DNA from 2 places in the Alteromonas sp. ABH4_456 genome. Region 1 is predicted to be linked to the other one. Evidence: predicted binding sites of a transcription regulator. Region 1 holds the regulator's gene; the other holds the start of a gene.
What was found. The regulator LexA, encoded in region 1, represses DNA repair genes until DNA is damaged. The targets are predictions, from matches to a motif close to TACTGTATNNNNATACAGTA.
Positions count from the first base shown of each region.

Region 1 (3,416 bases):
TTTCCTTCTGCCACCTTCACCAGTACAGATGTTGAAATGACAGGTGATAAGACGATGGAAGTGACCGGCGATCTGACGATCAAAGGAGTGACTAAGTCCGTCACTATGGATGTCACTCTGAATGGTTCAGGTGTACACCCGATGACACAGAAAGAAGCGATTGGTTTTGATGCAATGACCACCATCAAGCGTTCTGACTTCGGGATTGATATGTATGTACCGAATGTGAGTGACGAAGTCACGCTGCACATCACCACAGAAGCACAAGCTAAATAAGTTTTCGCATCACCGTCCGGATGCCCGGCCCGCGCGAGCGGGCTTTTTTATTGGTAGCGGCCTGTTAACTGCGGTAGTCTGATTGTTTTTATTGTCAGGGATTGCTTCTATGTTGCGCCGCGCTGTTTTCTCCTCTTTTCTGTTATTTTTAACACCCTCTGTTTTTGCCAAAGATCTTCCTTCCGGCGCTATTAACGCTCTGTTTGAAGAAGCGGTAAGTCATGACACAGTGCCGGGTATAACCATGGCACTGGGCAACGATAAGAGCATGCTGATGGCTAAAGGCTACGGTTTTGCCGACGTGGAAAACCAAGCACTGATGACGACAGATCACAAGGTGCGTATAGGTAGTGTCTCTAAACTCATCGCCACCGCCGGATTAATGCGCCTTGCAGAAGCAGGCTACATTGATCTGGATAAACCGGTAACTGAATACGTCAGCGCATGGCCTGCTGATAAACCGGTCATTACTCTGCGCCAGCTTACCTCACATACAGCAGGCATCAGGCACTACAAAGAAGGTGCCAATGAATTCCTTCTGAATGAAAGTTATCCGGATATCTACAGTGCACTGGCGATGTTTAAAGATGATCCGCTGCTGTTTGCACCTGGCACAGATCACCGTTATTCAACGTTTGCCTGGACACTGGTCAGTGCCGCAATGGAAGGGGCTGACTCGTCCCGGGATTTCCGCGCCATCATAAACGAAGAAGTGTTCGCGCCGCTGAAACTGGACAACACGGTATTTGACGACCAGTACACTATCATCGATCACCGGGCGAGACCTTACACCGTACACGAAGGTGAGCTGATTAATGCGCCACAAACGGATCACAGCTATAAATGGGCCGGCGGCGGTTTTATTTCTACGCCGTCAGATATTGTCCGGTTTGCTGTAGCCCATGTGGCAAGCGACTACCTGAAACCAGAGACTACCCGCGCCATGTTTACTCCTGCCAGGCTTAACAATGGTGAAACCGTGGGCTTCGGCATAGGCTGGAAAACCGGTTTTGGCGATTACAAACAACGTAAAGCGTATAAAGATAATGTGAGCGCGCTGGCTTTGATGGACGATATTCCTGATGCAGTGATGCACTCAGGTGGCAGTATGGGCGGCATTACAATGACCATTCTTTGCCGTGAACATAAAACAGCGGTTACTGTAGTAAAAAATGTCAGTGGTGAAGACAATGCTGATGTTTTTCTGCTGGCGCTCAAGACACTGCACTTTGCACATACCAGCCAATAGTAATGAAAAAGGGCGATGATGGTTCACATCACCGCCCTTCTAATTTTTCAACGCTGTGGCCAGCGCACACAATAGTTATTGCACCGCGCTTAGCGAAAAGACTTACATCCAGTCAGCATTGCGGATAACACCTACGGCCAGACCTTCAATGTTGAATGGTTCAGCAGCAAGATCTACCTTGATGGTATCGAATTCTTCATTTTCTGCATGCAGCCATACTTCGCGGCCGCGTTTTTCCAGACGTTTTACCGTGACATCCTCATCAACCCTGGCAACAACAACCTGCCCATTGTGCACGTCAGTAGTTCGGTGAACGGCAAGTAAATCACCATCCAGAATACCGATATCTTTCATACTCATACCGTTTACACGTAACAGGAAATCTGCACGGGGGTGGAACAGATCAGGGTCGACCTTGTAATGCATTTCCACATGTTCCTGCGCCAGAATAGGTTCACCTGCCGCAACACGGCCGATTAACGGTAAGCCTGCGTCTTCATCGTTTTCTGCTTCCAGCGGAATATTCAGCTTTATACCCCGTGAGGTACCCGCCAGAATTTCGATAACACCTTTACGGGCCAGCGCCTTTAAATGCTCTTCTGCTGCATTAGCTGATTTAAACCCTAATTGCTTCGCAATTTCCGCACGGGTGGGCGGCATGCCGGTTTCCAGCATGGTGGTTTTGATCAGTTCGAGAACTTCCGTTTGTCTTGGAGTAAGTGGACGCATAAACAGCCCTGTTTTTCTATACAGTTCCTGTGAGTATATACAGTTGCGCTGGTTTGACAAGAGCTGCCGGCGAAATTATTACGCTTATTCAAGGGGCGCAGTTAACAGCGCCTGGTTTTCATTGCAACGATATGCATTAGTTATACATTGTAATACGCTGTTTTAGTTCTCCTTGGGAATAAAAAGGTATCTTCTTATCAAGAAATTTTCGCCAGGTGGCCTCCTAATCAGAACGCCACCGGCTAGATTTGAGGGGAATTATGCAAGTTGTTTAATCAAGGCTTGCGCGACAGCTTCGGAGCTGGCTGGATTTTGGCCTGTAATCAATCGGCCATCTTCAACTACGTGAGGCTCCCAGTCCGCACCTTTTTCATAGTGACCGCCAAGACGAATGAATTCATCTTCTATCAAGAATGGCACCACATCAGTCAACTCCACTCCCGCTTCTTCTCCGTTAGTAAAGCCAGTAACTTTACGACCTTTGATAAGCGGCTCGCCGTTATCAGTTTTTACATGACGCAGGACCCCAGGGGCATGACACACAAAACTGATTGGCTTGCCTGCCCGCTCAAACGCTTCGATCAGTGAAACAGACTGATCTGACTCGGCAAGATCCCACAGAGGGCCATGACCGCCAGGGTAAAACACTGCATCAAAATCTGCTTGTGATACGTTTTCAAGTTTGACGGTATTCGCCAGTACTTGCTGCGCCTGCTCGTCTTGTTTAAATCGCTCGGTAGCAGGGGTTTGAAAGTCAGGCAAGTCACTTTTCGGGTCCAGAGGTGGTTGTCCCCCCAGAGGTGAAGCCAACACCAGCTCAGCACCTGCATCTAAAAAGGTGTAGTAAGGTGCGGCAAACTCTTCTAACCAAAAGCCTGTTTTTTCACCGGTGTTACCCAGCTCATTATGCGATGTAAGTACCATTAAAATTTTCATATAAACCTCTCTATCTTTTATCAATATGGGTGAATCAGTGATTAAAAAAAGCGTCTACGGCTGCTTGTTTGTCTGCATACGGTGCTCGCAAGCGAAGGTTTGATGTACCCGCTTCGCTTTGTACTACCACCGCCCTGGCATGAGAGAACTGGCGGAAGCCATGAATACCATGGTAAGCCCCCATACCTGACGCGCCCACACCACCAAAAGGCAGCTCATCAATAGA
Region 1 covers NZ_JBSWXO010000002.1:448,940-452,355, forward strand. The annotation lists gene ACXAG2_RS05015 (YceI family protein) at 1-276, shown strand, start outside; gene ACXAG2_RS05020 (serine hydrolase domain-containing protein) at 386-1,525, shown strand; gene lexA (transcriptional repressor LexA) at 1,628-2,254, opposite strand; gene ACXAG2_RS05030 (type 1 glutamine amidotransferase domain-containing protein) at 2,513-3,190, opposite strand; gene ACXAG2_RS05035 (coniferyl aldehyde dehydrogenase) at 3,225-3,416, opposite strand, start outside.

Region 2 (3,416 bases), on a different contig from region 1:
CTGGCCGTTCACTATATGAAAAATTACCTGCCATTTATCGTGATGGGTCTTATAACCGTGGCTGCCCTGTTCGTCACAGCGGGTGTGTTGCCGGCTGTTCTCGCTGCCGCAGGTTTCGCGCTGTGCAGTTTCTGGATGGCCTCTAAAATTAAAGGTGACTGGCAGGCGCTTATTGATATTTCTCCGGACAGCTATTCGAATCCGGTGGTATCGCAAACCTATTTTGCCGACTTCGGTAACCGGTCACGTGCCAAACTGGTTTTGGGCTGTGAGCTTGCGCGCAGCCGCACAGCTCTTGCCCGCATTCAGGATGCCGCCGGGGGGTTGGATACGATTGCCAACACCACCCATCAACAGGCCGAAATCACCAGTACGGCTGTCGTGCAGCAAAACGAGGCAACGCAAAACATTGCTTCAGCCGTTAACGAGATGTCGCAGGCTATTCAAAGTGTTTCAGAGCGGGTTGACATGAACGCCGACAGCGCCCGTTCTGCTTCTAAGAATGTGGAAGCCGGTAATCAAAAAGCGGACGAAGCGTTATCTGCCATCATGGCGCTTAAAGAAGCGGTCAGTTCTATTTCGGTCACCGTGCAGGAACTGGCGCAGTCAACGAATGATATTGGTGAAGCTGCCAGTTTAATATCGACCATTGCTGAACAGACAAACCTGCTGGCACTGAACGCCGCCATTGAAGCTGCACGCGCCGGCGAGCAGGGACGAGGCTTCGCTGTAGTTGCTGATGAAGTACGGTCACTGGCATCAAAAACCAGAGAGTCCACAGATAAAATTCATAATATTATCCATGTTCTGGCTGAGCGGTCAGAACGGGCTGTCAGAGTATCCAATGACGGTATGGCATCAGCCGAGCAGGGCACGGCCATTGTTGAAGATACCCGCAAAACACTGGCAGATATTAATCAGGCCGTGAGTGTTATTGCAGATCAAACCTTCGAAATGGCCTCCGCTGTAGAGCAGCAAAGTTCTGTGGCAGAGCACATCAATCAGCAAGTCGTAGAAATTGCCGATGGTGCCAAAGATACCCAGCGGGCATCAGAATCATCATTAGATGCCAGCCAGCGTCTGCGTAAAACCGTTAACGAAGTACACTCGGTTATCACCCGCTTTACCAATAAGCGGAATGTGGTGTAACCCGCTTTTAGTTTTTACTGTTTGCCTGAAGCTTTACCACTTCTGCTGATTCGGCGTCGAGGACGTCATCAGCAGAAGCACCTTTGAGCAATTTGCCGACGGCATCTTTATTCTTTGCCAGCATGACAGACAGATTCTCAATCACGTCGTCTTCCAGCTTGATACCTTTCGCACCGATGTAAGCAGCCAGATTGTCTGCCGCATCCAGCATTTTGTCATACTGATCAGCTTCCTTCTTGTCTGTAGTGACCAACTTTTCTACCCCTTTATGCGAAACAACATATTGCACTGTAATAGCCATGATGGTTCTCCGATGTCGAACGTAAAATGAAATTTAATTTTAACCTGATTCATAATTACTGTATAAATAAACAGTATCTGAGGCAACTGTTTTTTGTACTATGTTGAGAATTATTCCGGTTATTGCACAGGCTGGTATCACCGGCTTCGAGTCCCCTGCTGCCGAATACCGTCAGCTTGGGCTTGATCTCGACGAGCTGCTTATCGACCATCCCACTGCTACGTTTATTGGCCAGGCACAGGGAGAGTCGATGACCGGCGTGGGCATTTTTGATGGTGATTTACTCATTGTCGACCGCGCTGCTGCACCCACTTCGCTGGATGTGGTGGTGGCAAATTTGAATGGTGTGTTTGTGTGTAAGCTGTTCGATCGCAAAGCCATGGTTCTGGTATCGCCCGGCAAACACCAGCAGCCTTACGTGTTGGGGGAGGGAGATACCTTCGAAGAAGAAGGCATTGTTGTCCGTTCTGTCAGAATGCATCGCTATACCAGGCAGTTAAGACAATGTTTGCGTTAGTCGATGCCAACGGCTTTTATGCGTCCGCCGAAAAGGTGTTTGACCCCGCTATCCGTGACAAACCCGTGGTGGTACTAACAACAATGATGGCTGCATTTGTGCATTGTGCGACAAGGCGAAAGCCCTCGGCGTAAAGAAATTCGGCCCGTACTACAAGGTACAGAAACTGCTGGAACAAAAAGGGGCAGTGGACATTACCGCGTCGGCTCATACTTCCCTCCAGACCATTCGCTTTCAGGAAAGCCTGCCAGTCGTGGCTGGTATATTGGCTTCCTTGATCTGAGTGCACCTTCACTTGTTGCTTTGGGTTTCGACGCCATACAGCCATCAACAGAGCGTTGAGAGCAATGTCTTTCGTTATTCGTTGCTGCATTGACCAGCCGATTACCTTTCGGGAGAACAAGTCGACAACAACCGCCAGATACAGCCAGCCTTCGTGAGTTCGGACATGCGTGATATCCGTTACCCAGGCTTCATCAGGCGCACCGGGACTAAACTTCCGGTTCAGCCGATTTGGCACCACAACGTGACTTTCTCCGCCTCGATGCCGAGGTCGAGGATAGCCAACCTTAGCTCGTAATCCTTCCTGAACCATGAGTCGGTACACGCGGTTAATACCGCATCGTTCACCGATGTCCCGTAAATCTGAATGAATTTTGCGGTAGCCGTACACGCCACCAGACTCCAGCCAGAATTGCTTAATTAGTCCTGTTAGACGACGGTTGGCTTTGTCGCGTTTCGACAGAGGCTTACTGCTCCAGGCATAGTATCCGCTGGGATGAACATCCAGCATCCGACATAGCCAACGAACAGGCCAGCTATTGACTTACGGCGGCGTAACAATATCAAATTTCCCTGAAGTGAGGTTACTGGTGAGTCCGATTTGGCTGGTAAGTATAGGGCAAAGCCTGGAACAGACAATGCGACAAAATGCCGCAGTTGTGACATTACTGATGATCTTTTAATTTAAATATCATGGTGTTGTATAAATATTAAAAGTCTACATGAGTATCTTAAGTCATATAAACCTTTCATACAGTCAAGATTTAATTTGACCTAGATCAAAATAAGTCATAAAGTTTCAGAAATTTCTGAAACTTTATGATGGTTCGTTAGTGAAAATGTCACCTCTTTCTACTTCTGCCGTAGTGCACTTTGGCGAAATGGGCAGTCGGTGGGGCTTTAACCGCACGGTCGGACAGATGCTGGCCTTAATTGTTGTTCACGATACTCCCTTGTCCGCACAGGAAATTGCCGATGCGCTAAGTATTTCAAGGGGAAATACCAGTATGGGCTTAAAGGAATTGCAATCATGGCAGTTGATAAAACAGCATCACATACCCGGTGAGAGAAAAGAATTTTTCGTACCTGCTGGGACTATCTGGGAGCTCGCCAATAGAGTATTTGAAGAGCGACGGAAAAGAGAAATCGATCCGACTATGACGCTGT
Region 2 covers NZ_JBSWXO010000017.1:72,609-76,024, forward strand. The annotation lists gene ACXAG2_RS19355 (methyl-accepting chemotaxis protein) at 1-1,149, shown strand, start outside; gene ACXAG2_RS19360 (YebG family protein) at 1,157-1,450, opposite strand; gene ACXAG2_RS19365 (S24 family peptidase) at 1,551-1,967, shown strand; partial or broken gene ACXAG2_RS19370 (Y-family DNA polymerase) at 1,955-2,157, shown strand; partial or broken gene ACXAG2_RS19375 (IS3 family transposase) at 2,113-2,784, opposite strand; gene ACXAG2_RS19380 (GbsR/MarR family transcriptional regulator) at 3,083-3,416, shown strand, end outside.
Region 2: a site for LexA is predicted at 1,507-1,526, ahead of ACXAG2_RS19365 (S24 family peptidase). Genes of this name have one in related genera too.